Linked DNA regions of Granulosicoccus antarcticus IMCC3135. The protein of the gene in region 1 interacts with the protein of each later gene in a pairwise test. Links are inferred from orthologs where the notes say so. Each region holds a gene or a part of one and is shown on either strand. Other genes may lie near its edges.

Region 1 (4,064 bases):
AACCCATTGCGGGGCCGTTAGTCGGCGTTGCACAGACGCGCAATGGCACGACTGAACGTCCTCGAAAGACAAGGACACCTCGGTAAACGAAATATAATCTTTCATGGCCCGTCGTTTCACAAGCCAGCCAGTTTTTCCATACCAGATGCGTACTTACGTGTAGCTGGTTTCATAATTGTTATTGCAGAGGTGCATTATGAGCGAACATATTACTCCCATTACAGACGCGACCTTCGAAGAAGAGGTTCTGAACTCCGAAACGCCCGTGCTGGTTGACTATTGGGCCGAATGGTGCGGACCGTGTAAAGCGATTAGTCCGGTACTTGAAGACGTGGCACCTGGCTACGCCGGAAAAGTAAAAATCGTCAAGATGAATATAGACGAGAATCCCAACACTCCCCCCAAATACGGCATTCGCAGTATTCCTACGCTCATGCTTTTCAAGAATGGCGCTGTTGAAAGTACCAAAATTGGTGGTTTGAATAGAACACAACTTACTGAATTTCTTGACGAAAATTCGTAATTGATTTAACGGTCTAACAGCCGTTACTGACTGCCTCTACGCTAGAGGCAGTCTTGTATATTAATGCGTGTGGTAGGTTATGTAGCACGCTGCACTAGTTAATGTTCATCATTTGCAGGTTGAATTGGTACTCTTTTAGCGATGCTTAATGAGTCAATAGTGCGAATTATTGCAGTTTTTACGGAAGTTCCAGGTTCATTTTTCAATAAAATGACCGATGAATGTGTACCTTTACTGTGGATGTACTGGACTCAGTGTTTTGATTCGTGCTAGATTAATCGCACAACGTCCTGCAGCCCGCCTCCTCTTGGCGCGCGCCACGTAACCAATTTCCAGAACTACACCTCACTCCAGATCGATTCGCCACCTCCTGTGGCCATCCTACTATTCGGCCTTCTACGGCTAATCCGCGCATTACGTGTATGAATCTGACTGATTTAAAGAAAAAAAATCCCACCGAACTCATCGAGCTAGCTCAGTCGATAGGCGTGGAAAGTGTTGCCCGACAGCGCAAACAGGACATGATCTTTTCGATCCTGAAAGCGCAGTCGCGAAAGGGCGAAGACATTTTCGGCAGTGGTGTCCTCGAAATATTGCAAGATGGCTTTGGCTTTCTGCGATCGGCTGACAGCTCCTATCTGGCCGGGCCCGATGACATCTATGTCTCCCCGACCCAGGTTCGACGCTTTGCTTTGCGAACCGGTGATTCCATTGCTGGCAAGATACGACCGCCGAAGGAAGGGGAGCGCTACTTTGCTCTGCTGAATGTTGATGAAATCAACTTCGGCTCGCCCGAGCAAGCCAAGAACAAGGTCCTGTTCGAGAACCTGACGCCACTGCATCCCAGTGATCGTTTCACGATGGAGCGGGGCAACGGTAGTACCGAAGATATCACCGCGCGTATCATCGATTTCGCAGCGCCTATCGGTAAAGGCCAGCGTGGTTTGATCGTATCGCCTCCCAAGGCGGGTAAGACTCTGATGCTGCAGAACATCGCACAGAGCATCGCCGCTAATTCTCCTGATTCCTACCTGATCGTTCTGCTGATTGACGAGCGACCGGAAGAGGTCACGGAAATGCAGCGCATGGTTCAGGGTGAAGTGATTTCCAGTACCTTTGATGAACCTGCTGCCCGGCATGTCCAGGTTGCGGAAATGGTTATCGAGAAAGCCAAACGTCTGGTTGAGCACAAGAAGGATGTTGTCATTCTGCTTGACTCCATCACTCGGCTGGCACGTGCCTACAATACGGTTGTGCCTTCTTCAGGCAAGGTTCTGACCGGTGGTGTGGATGCTAATGCATTGCATCGTCCCAAGCGTTTCTTTGGTGCGGCCAGAAATATCGAAGAGGGTGGCAGTCTGACTATCATCGCCACCGCTCTTGTGGATACCGGCTCCAAGATGGACGAAGTCATCTACGAAGAGTTCAAGGGCACAGGCAACATGGAATTGCATCTTGACCGTCGCATCGCTGAAAAACGCGTCTTCCCGGCAATCAACATCAATCGTTCCGGCACACGTCGTGAAGAGCTGATGATGGGTGCGGAAGAACTGCAAAAGACCTGGATATTGCGAAAATTCATTCACTCCATGGATGAAATCGAAGCGGTGGAATTTCTGCTGGGCCGATTGCAACAGACCAAAACCAATGGTGAGTTCTTCGATTCAATGAAGCGCTAGTTGATCAAACTCGCTTGAAGACTGCGGGCCTTGTGAAGCAAGCCCGGAGTTGTTTGTTCCGGGAACTATCGAGGCTGACATCAGATTTTATTCTGATGCCAGCCTTTGCTCATTCTGCCAGGCTACAAAGCTCGGTGACCGATGTCGCGACGATACCGACAACCATCCCAGGAAATACTACTAGCTCCCGCTTCGGCCTGTGCCTTGGCTTTTGCCAGAGAGTCTGCGGCACTGGTAACGCACAGCACCCGGCCACCTGCGGTCACAAGCTGATCTGCTTCAAGTCGTGTGCCGGCTTGGAAAACCTTGCACTCACCATTCGACTCTGCTTCTTCAATGCCTGTGATGGGTTTGCCTTGACTGCTGCCCGCCGGGTATTCGCCAGCTGCCATCACGATGCCAATGGCGCTGCCCGCATGCCAATTGATCTGCGCATCCGGTAGAGTCCCGTCTACAGCATGATCCAGCAGGGCCAGCAGATCACTTTGCAGGCGCATCATCAAGGGCTGCGTCTCGGGGTCTCCAAGACGAACGTTGTACTCGACCACTCGAGCTTGATTCTTCTCATCGATCATCAGTCCGACATACAAAAAGCCGGTAAACGGCATACCTTCATCGACCAGTGCATCGATAGTGGGTTGAACGATGTCTCGCATGACATGTTGGTGCACGCTGTCGGTGACGACAGGGGCGGGTGAATAAGCTCCCATGCCGCCGGTGTTCGGACCCAGATCACCCTCATCACGTGCCTTGTGATCCTGGCTGCTGGCCAAAGCCATAGCATCTCGCCCTGAGACAACGGCGATGAAGCTGGCTTCCTCACCTGCCAGAAATCCTTCAATGACGACCTGTGCGCCTGCCTCGCCAAACTGGCCGGCCAGCATGGACTCGACGGCTGCGCAGGCTTCGGCTTCTGTTTGTGCGACAACCACACCCTTGCCGGCCGCCAGGCCATCGGCCTTGATGACGATGGGTGCACCTTGTTCGTGTATGTATTCCAGAGCGGGGGCCACTTCAGAAAAAGTTGCGTAGCTGGCTGTCGGGATGTTGTTGCGCGCCATGAAATCCTTGGCGAAGGATTTGCTGCCTTCGAGTTGCGCTGCTGATTTCTGCGGTCCGAAAATGCGCAAACCCTGTGCGGTGAAGGTATCTACGATGCCTGCGACCAGAGGTGCTTCGGGTCCGACAATGGTCAGATGCACCGATTCATTGCGGGCAAAGTCGAGGAGTGATTCGATATCGGTGGCCTCGATGGCAACCGGTGTCAGTTTGTCCTCATGCAGCATGCCAGGGTTTCCCGGGGCAATGCTGACTCGAGTGACGCCGGGAGTCTGTGCCAGTTTCCATGCCATGGCATGTTCACGCCCGCCACTTCCGATCAATAGAAGATGCATTGTCAGTTGTCAGTTTAAAAGCGTTATTCTAGTGTATTGCAACGCTCAGGGTACGCTGCAACCACTTCTGAGACTGGCTGACGGCAAGTTCTCAATAGATTTTTGCAATCGCTGTCGAATCTGTCGCAGCCAACCATCATCATTCATGAGCAAGCTCAACACGTCTGCAGGCTTCCGAGCTGCCGCTTCCAGTCGTATCCTGGATCTCTCTTGGCAAGCCTTCGGTACGGGCATGCTGGGAGCCATCGTCGGCTTTCTTGGCTCTTTTGCCGTGGTTCTGCAAGGGCTTCGTGCTGCCGGTGCCAATGAGGCACAAGCTATCTCCGGTCTTATTGTTCTGTCTTTGGGGATGGGCTTGTCGGGCATCATTCTGGCGTTGCGCTATCGCATGCCCATCGGTGTTGCCTGGTCGACTCCGGGGGCCGCACTGCTGATTGCATCGGGCGATACTCTGAACAGTGTCAATGA
Region 2 (3,976 bases), 330 kb from region 1 along the record:
TTTGATAACGCCAACCTTGTTCTCGCCGAAGCTTGACAGGATAACGTCAAATTCAGTCTGCTCTTCAGCAGCTGCACCAGCGTCTCCGCCAGCAGCAGGAGCTGCTGCTACAGCAGCAGCTGCAGATACACCAAACTTCTCTTCCATTGCACTGATAAGGTCAACGACCTCCATCACTGACATATTGGAAATGGTTTCCAGCATGTCTTCTTTAGAAACTGCCATCAGTCTTTCTCCGATCGGTTACCGGTATTTGCGGATAACCTGTAAGTCATAGTGAGTGAACCAGACGATCTGGTTCGCATTAAGCTTCTTTGGACAACCGCACAGCTTCCACTGTACGAACGAGCTTGCCCGGAACTTCCTTCAAGGTACGCGCTAGTTTGGTAACCGGCGCTTGCATGACAGCCATCATCAGTGACAGAGCCTCGTCCCGAGTCGGGAGGTTGGCCAGTTTGTTGATATCGCCAGCTTCGATCGTTTCTCCGCCTACTGCACCAACCGTAATGACAAGCTTGTCATTAGTTTTGGCAAAGTCGCGAAACAGACGTGCCGCTGAACCTGGATCCTCTTTTGAGAAAGCCAGCATCAACGGACCGCTGAGGCGATCGTTCATACACTCGAATTCAGTCCCCTTGACTGCCAAACGTGCCAGGGAATTCTTGACGACTCGCACATACACACCACTTTCACGTGCAGAAGCACGTAAAGCAGTCAGTTGCGAGACGCTAAGTCCCCGGTACTCGGCAGCAACTGCCGACAAAGCCGAATTCGCAACATCTGCGACTTCAGCTACGACGGCTTGCTTCTCTGCATAAGTCAGAGCCATAGAGCACCTTTAGTTAAACGGCTTTTCAACCAGTGAAAAACCATGCCTTGCAAGTTGCAAAACGCGCAACTTGCCTACTCGGTTCTGCAAGGTAGTCATACTGAGCTACCCGCGTCCCCATCTGCGCAGGCCATTAAGCCACCGGAACACGATGACACCTGCGGTCTTCGATGAGACAGACCGAGTCATGGCTAGCCATGGCACAACGTCTGCTCACTCAAAGTTCTTTCGTACTACTTATCTACAACTTGGCGACAAAATCGCCGAATATTACAATTGCAGACTCCTGCGAGTTACGCAGAAGTCTGCCTTGGTCTATCTTTCTAGACGTAGCTAGAATGATCGATTGTCAGACCAGGGCCCATGGTAGTGGACACGGTGATTTTACGAACATAGATACCTTTTGCTGCTGAAGGCTTCGCCTTGATCAGGTCAGCAATCAACATACCCAGATTTTGCTCAAGAGCTTGAGGTTCGAAGGTAGCTTTACCCAGTGTGCAGTGGACGATACCGCCCTTGTCTGCACGATAACGAACCTGACCTGCTTTAGCATTGGTAACAGCTTCAGCCACGTTCGGAGTTACCGTACCCACTTTAGGGTTAGGCATCAGACCACGTGGACCAAGAATTGTACCCAGAGCACCAACCACGCGCATGGCATCTGGTGCAGCAATGACGACGTCGAAGTCCATGCTGCCGCCTTTGATTGACTCGGCAAGATCTTCAAAACCAACCAGATCTGCACCGGCTTCACGAGCAGCTTCAGCTTGAGCGCCTTGAGCAAAAACAGCAACGCGTACTGTTTTTCCTGTGCCATTTGGCAACACACTGGAACCACGCACAACCTGGTCAGATTTACGTGGATCAACACCCAGGTTCACTGCAACGTCTACAGATTCTGCAAACTTGACAGTGGATAGTTCTTTCAGCAGTGAGAACGCATCAATAACGTTGTATTGCTTTTCTGCGTCAACCTTTTCACGGATTGCCTTTGCTCTCTTTCCCAATTTGGCCATCTTATACGCCCTCCACTTCCAGACCCATGCTGCGCGCGGTGCCAGCGATGGTACGAACGGCAGCATCCATGTCAGATGCAGTCAGATCAGGTTTTTTGGTTGTTGCAATTTCTTCGAGCTGTGCACGAGAAACCTTGCCAACTTTGTCAGTGTTCGGACGACCACTGCCCTTGGGCAGGCCGGCAGACTTGAGCAACAGTACAGCTGCTGGCGGTGTTTTTGTGATGTATGTAAAACTACGATCACTATAAACAGTAATAACAACAGGAATTGGAAGACCGGCTTCCATGCTCTGCGTAGAGGCGTTGAACGCCTTGCAGAATTCCATGATGTTCACGCCGTGCTGACCCAATGCAGGTCCTACTGGAGGACTTGGGTTTGCTTTCCCGGCAGGTACTTGCAGCTTGATATAAGCCGTGACTTTCTTGGCCATACTGATTGCTCCTGATCGGGTACAAACGCCTGACAGCCGCTAGATGCTCTGCCCGACTCCCCGATGGTTAGCGCAAATATGCGCGAATGCAGACCTATCGGCCTGCAGTTAATAAATCAGGCTTTTTCTACCTGACTGAATTCAAGCTCTACGGGAGTACTACGCCCGAATATCTGAACCGCGACCAACAGGCGATTCTTGTCAAAATTCACTTCTTCAACAACACCATTGAAGTCGTTGAAAGGACCGTCCGTAACGCGCACTACTTCGCCCACGTCGAACAAGACCTTTGGACGTGGCTTTTCCACACCGTCCTGTACGCGCTGTAGAATGGCATCGGCTTCCTTGTCGGCAATCGGAGCAGGCTTGTCAGCTGTACCACCGATAAAACCCAGAACCTTGGGAACATCTTTCACCAAGTGCCAGGTTTCGTCTTCCATTTCCATTCGAACCAGCACGTAACCAGGGAAGAATTTGCGCTCTGAACGACGCTTCTGCCCGTTACGTATTTCAACAACTTCTTCGGTAGGTACCAAGATGTCGCCGAACTTCTCACTCAATCCAGCACGCTCGATGCGCTCTTCAAGTGAACGTTTAACCGTCCCCTCAAAACCGGAGAATGCTTGCACTACAAACCAACGCATTGCCATGACTGTCTCTTAAATTCCCGTCACTGCGCGAAATAGAAACGCGAGCAGCATATCGAACAGCCATAAAAAGATGCCGACCAGCACAACGATAATGAATACCGTGACCGTTGTTTGAGTCGTTTCGGCCCTGCTTGGCCATACAACCTTGCGAACCTCAGTTCTGGCATCACGAAAAAAAGCAACAATTCGCTTGCCAATATCCGCCTGATAGACGATAAATGCAGCTAAGCCACCAATGAGCAACAAGCCAACCACTCGCAAAAGCAATGACTGTTCTGCAAAGTAGTAAAAAGCCACAAGCCCCAGTAGCACGAGTGCACCGGCGGCGACCAGCTTCACTGTGTCTGCGCTATTTGTCTGTACTTCGGCCTTTGAGACCATGAATATGCTCGCGGCGATCCAGGTTGGATGAAATATCATCGTGTAACACAAACCGGATTGGCAGGCCAGGAGGGAATCGAACCCCCAACCTGCGGTTTTGGAGACCGCCGCTCTGCCAATTGAGCTACTGGCCTAATCCGGTTACTTCAGAAAATCATCGACTTTCTGGGTAGAACATGAAAAGCCCAGATCTATGCTGACCCAGGCTCTCCATCCAACTCTACACTGGACGAAGCCAGCTATAATACATACTGTTTGACAAATAAGCTAGCGTGCCACCTGCCTTTCAGTAAAATTACTCGATTATCTTCGCAACAACGCCGGCACCAACGGTACGGCCACCTTCACGAATCGCAAAACGCAGACCGTCTTCCATCGCAATCGGGTTGATCAGTTCAACAACGATTTTCACGTTGTCACCCGGCATTACCATCTCAGTACCTTCTGGCAATTCAACCGCACCAGTCACATCCGTTGTACGGAAGTAGAACTGTGGGCGGTAGTTGTTGAAGAATGGCGTATGACGGCCGCCTTCATCCTTGCCCAGTACGTAGATTTCTGCCTCGAACTTCTTGTGAGGGTTGATTGTCTTCGGCTTGCACAGTACTTGTCCACGCTCGATATCTTCACGCTTGGTACCACGCAGCAGGATACCCACGTTGTCGCC
Region 3 (4,060 bases), 4.1 Mb from region 1 along the record:
AGCCCACCATCGCTAGCCGTGCCCCTGTTCTGATTCATCAGCTGGTCGATAGGCAAATACATCAGACTATTACCACCATCATCATCAATCAGCACCTTGTTGGTCTTGCTCAGCACAGTTTCCATTGCCTCCAGATAGAGACGCTCCCTAGTGACTTCAGGCGCCTTGCTGTATTCAGTCAAGAGAGACAGGAATCGCTCGGACTCACCGATCGCAGCCTGTTCGACTCGAGCCTTGTAGGCTTCTGACTGCTCCAGTGCGCGCTGTGCATCACCTCGTGCTCGTGGCAACACTTCATTGCTGTAAGCCTGAGCTTCATTAACAAACCGTTCTTTGTCTTCTCGCGCCTTGATAGCATCAGAAAACGCATCCTGAACTTCTTCAGGTGGCTGTGCACGCTCCAGGTTGACCGCAGTAATGAAAATACCGGCCTCATAGGAATCCAGCACTTCCTGCAAACTGTCCAGTGTCGTATTCCATACAACATCCCGCCCGGTTGTCAGCACCGACTCGAGAATGGTGGATCCAACAACTTCACGCAAGGCACTTTCAACGACCTCTTCCAATGTACGGTCTGGACCGCGAACATTGAACAGGTAGTCCTCTGCACTATTGATGTTGTACTGAACGGCCAGATCGATATCGACGATGTTTTCGTCTTGCGTAAGAATCAGCTGATTGGTGAGCTTCGCACTGCGAATCTCTTCAACTTCAACTTTCTCGACCGTTTGCAGTGGCCACGGAAGCCGCCAATGTGGTCCGGGAGTCGTGGTTCTTACAAACGCACCAAATTGAGTCACCACACCTGCCTGAGCTGGCTGGATGACGTAGATGCCCGACAGTAACCATACGATGCCAAGAATTCCGGCAATCAGCCCGAGTCCCTTACCACCGATATTTCCGCTCGGAATACCACCACCGCTGCGAGAAGGACCGTTACCGCCCGCCTTTTTACCGGCAACGGATCCGAACCATTTCTTGAGGTTCTTGAATACTTCATCCAGATCGGGCGGCCCGCCAGAATCCTTGTTGCGGTTGCCCCAAGGATCGTTGTCGTTTCCGCCTGGCTCATTCCAAGCCATAAGGGTCTTCGCTCCTAAGCCGGTAACCCGGCGATTGAATTAACCTCGAACACCAGCCACGGATGGCCGGTTATCGGGCACGATAATGTCGTCTGTCAGATGGTGTTCACGAGCTATGCGCGCAAACTCCGTTTTGTCGATATCGAGCAGCAGGTTAACGCTACCGTCCTCTTGAGTTACTTCCTCCAAAACCGCTAGTGCGGCATACAGCTGTGCCCTGAGTCTACCCTGAGAAGGGGAAACCAGCAGCCAGCCGGACATCCTTGCATTGGAGAGTCGATCGCTGATAGCAGCCAACAGCTCCTGCACCCCTTCGCCTCTGGCTGCAGAAAGCCAGACTGCTTGCGCCATTCCGCTTTCAGCCTGCTCTACGAGCACAGAATGCCCAGAAAGATCAATCTTGTTGAACACCATCAGTTGCGGGACCTTATCCGCTCCGATACCCAACAAGACCTTGTCGACATCGTCTCGACGCTGCTCTCTTTCCGGATCACTGTCGTCTACAATATGCAGTAAAAGATCAGCTTCAAGAGTCTCTGTCAAAGTTGATCGAAATGCGTCCACCAACTCGTGCGGAAGATCCCTTATAAAACCGACAGTATCCGCCAGTACTGCACTGACTCCACCAGCAAGATCAAGTCGCCGCAGTGTCGGGTCCAGCGTGGCGAACATCTGATCTGCAGCATAAACTGTTTCCTGCGTGAGTCGGTTGAATAGCGTGGATTTCCCCGCATTCGTATAACCCACCAGCGCCACAGTTGAAATTCCGGACTTGCCGCGCTTGCTACGCCCCTGTTCGCGCTGCTGACGAACCTTCGTCAGGCGCTTCTTGAGCACTCGCACTCTTTCGTTCAACAGGCGACGATCCGTCTCAAGCTGGGTTTCCCCGGGACCACGCAAACCAATTCCACCCTTCTGTCGCTCCAAGTGGGTCCAGCCACGCACCAGTCTTGTTGACAAATGTACCAACTGGGCGAGTTCGACCTGCAATTTGCCCTCAAAGGTTCTGGCGCGCTGGGCAAAAATATCCAGTATCAGACTATTGCGATCAAGAACCCGGACCTTGAGTTCTTGCTCCAGGTTCCTTTCCTGGCTTGGCGAGAGCGTCTGCCCGAACAAGACCACATCAGCCTCGTGCTCAGCCAGCGCCAACTGGATCTCTTCTATCTTGCCCTTGCCGATAAAATGCCGGGCCGAGGGCTTGGAACGACTGCCTGTGATGAGATCGACGACCGTCAAGCCAGCAGATGTCGCAAGCTCGACAAACTCTGAACGCTCATCATCAACGTCAGAAATAGCTTCACGAGGTCCATGACCTGATCGGGCAGCGGCATTACGCCATTGCGCAATGTCAATATGTACGAGGAGCGCTTTGTCTCCACTATCGGGGCGATCAAACAATCCGGGGCTGACTCCTTAAGCCGCCCTGACTGACGTGCAGAGTGGCCTGGTAAATACTAATCGTCGCCGTCTTCTTCGCCCGGCATGGGTATCTTGACCGGTCGGCTTGGCACCACGGTAGAGATAGCGTGTTTGTATACCATCTGATTGACGGTGTTCTTGAGTAGAACGACGAACTGATCAAACGACTCAATTTGACCTTGCAGCTTGATTCCATTAACAAGATAGATCGATACTGGAATGCGTTCTTTACGCAAGGTATTCAGGAACGGTTCCTGAAGAGACTGCCCTTTCGCCATTTCTTATATCCTTACGGGATGTGCTTTGATCGCGCAGCGGCCCACACAGCAAAACAATTGCAGGCGCCAGCGGTTTGGGAACAGAACCCTGATTGTCGCTTGTAAGACTGCATCATGTCAACGTTGTGTGATGAGTCGCCCGTAATTAGTACGACAGAAATGACCGATTCTGGTGCTGCCGACAGGCCCATTAAGTCTCGGTTCAGTCGCTCAACGGTAATCTGGCCGCATGATTCGACTAAGCGAGACAACACGCTCATGCCCACACATCTTGAATTCACCCGCTCAAAACCGACAAACACACACAGGCAGATACCGCAAACCGCCGGCAGAAACCACATCGTACCCTCTCTCAAACTGACACTGATCGGCCTGCTAGCCCTGCTTCCATGGGCTCCGGCACACGCACAATCACTGATTCCAGCGCCAACAGAAGGCATTTATATCAGCACTGAGCAGTCAACACTGCACGCCGACACACTCGCCTCTGCCCTACCTGACATCGAGCGACAGGATCCGGCCCTCCTTCTTCTACAAGACGCAGCCAGCCCCAAAACCGATCTCCGCAATGCCCTCTGGTTTGATGACGATGCCTGGATCACCGAGCTTGGCACATTGCTCTATAACGATGAAGATCGTGACGGCTACCATTCAAGCATCAGCCTGACCATTGATGCCGATACTGTCAGTAATTACATGGAGGTCTATGTAACCATTGACCTGCAGCGCATACCCGGTACACGCGAACGGTTGCACACCAGTGACAATTTTTCGATCTATCAGAGCTCACTGTCTGACGAATACCAGATCGATTTCGACTTACTGCAAAACTACCCGGCAGGTTTCTACAACCTGTTTATCGAGTTACATGACGCCTATGATCAGAGCGTTCTGGATCGTGTCAGCGCGACGGATTTCAGCAATCTATCCAGGCTACCGCTCGAATCCGAAGACCTGGACTACGTTTACGACCCGGCACCCTATGAACCTCAACACCCACCGGCAAATGACGACGTCTATGCAACCGAGTACGCCGGCAGTGCTGGTTTTCTTACGATACTTTGCCTGACGCTGGTTCTGGGCGTGCGCCGAGGCATGCGCAACTGATCGGATCAAGAGCTCAGCTACTTCAATTCCACTGTGATTGATCTTTATCATAAGAAGCGTTTTCAGGTTGTGCCTGTTAGCACTTATACTGATTCCATCGCTGTGTAGTGCAGCCTGTTTCAGTTAGTTGAGGACGCTAATTCGATGACCACTTATCAAGAGGAATTTCAA

The links. Proteins that work in one complex are often made in the same cells at the same time.
Region 2: the proteins of rho (region 1) and nusG interact in binary tests that used the Escherichia coli proteins (3 or more experiments, as listed by UniProt). The link is inferred for Granulosicoccus antarcticus IMCC3135 from one-to-one orthologs.
Region 3: the proteins of rho (region 1) and hfq interact in binary tests that used the Escherichia coli proteins (3 or more experiments, as listed by UniProt). The link is inferred for Granulosicoccus antarcticus IMCC3135 from one-to-one orthologs.

Annotation. Positions count from the first base shown.
Region 1 is NZ_CP018632.1:1,577,482-1,581,545, forward strand. Bases 178-3,073 are described here. They hold rho (transcription termination factor Rho), read left to right. Parts: upstream 178-945; coding sequence 946-2,202; downstream 2,203-3,073. Other genes in these bases: trxA (thioredoxin TrxA), read left to right, coding at 197-523; purD (phosphoribosylamine--glycine ligase), read right to left, coding at 2,325-3,073. Outside these bases: more of purD, read right to left, coding at 3,074-3,596; IMCC3135_RS06815 (benzoate/H(+) symporter BenE family transporter), read left to right, coding at 3,742-4,064. UniProt on the Escherichia coli protein: Facilitates transcription termination by a mechanism that involves Rho binding to the nascent RNA, activation of Rho's RNA-dependent ATPase activity, and release of the mRNA from the DNA template.
Region 2 is NZ_CP018632.1:1,909,258-1,913,233, reverse strand. What follows is about bases 1,162-3,892. They hold nusG (transcription termination/antitermination protein NusG), read right to left. Parts: upstream 2,929-3,892; coding sequence 2,395-2,928; downstream 1,162-2,394. Other genes in these bases: tuf (elongation factor Tu), read right to left, coding at 3,605-3,892; secE (preprotein translocase subunit SecE), read right to left, coding at 2,938-3,309; rplK (50S ribosomal protein L11), read right to left, coding at 1,847-2,278; rplA (50S ribosomal protein L1), read right to left, coding at 1,162-1,845. Also shown: rplL (50S ribosomal protein L7/L12), read right to left, coding at 1-225; rplJ (50S ribosomal protein L10), read right to left, coding at 305-829; more of rplA, read right to left, coding at 1,153-1,161; more of tuf, read right to left, coding at 3,893-3,976. UniProt on the Escherichia coli protein: Part of the processive rRNA transcription and antitermination complex (rrnTAC). The complex forms an RNA-chaperone ring around the RNA exit tunnel of RNA polymerase (RNAP).
Region 3 is NZ_CP018632.1:5,706,031-5,710,090, forward strand. Bases 1,162-3,976 are described here. They hold hfq (RNA chaperone Hfq), read right to left. Parts: upstream 2,783-3,976; coding sequence 2,540-2,782; downstream 1,162-2,539. Other genes in these bases: hflX (ribosome rescue GTPase HflX), read right to left, coding at 1,162-2,483; IMCC3135_RS24800 (choice-of-anchor H family protein), read left to right, coding at 3,041-3,889. In the rest of the region: FtsH protease activity modulator HflK, read right to left, coding at 1-1,082; more of hflX, read right to left, coding at 1,122-1,161; IMCC3135_RS24805 (propionyl-CoA synthetase), read left to right, coding at 4,034-4,060. UniProt on the Escherichia coli protein: RNA chaperone that binds small regulatory RNA (sRNAs) and mRNAs to facilitate mRNA translational regulation in response to envelope stress, environmental stress and changes in metabolite concentrations.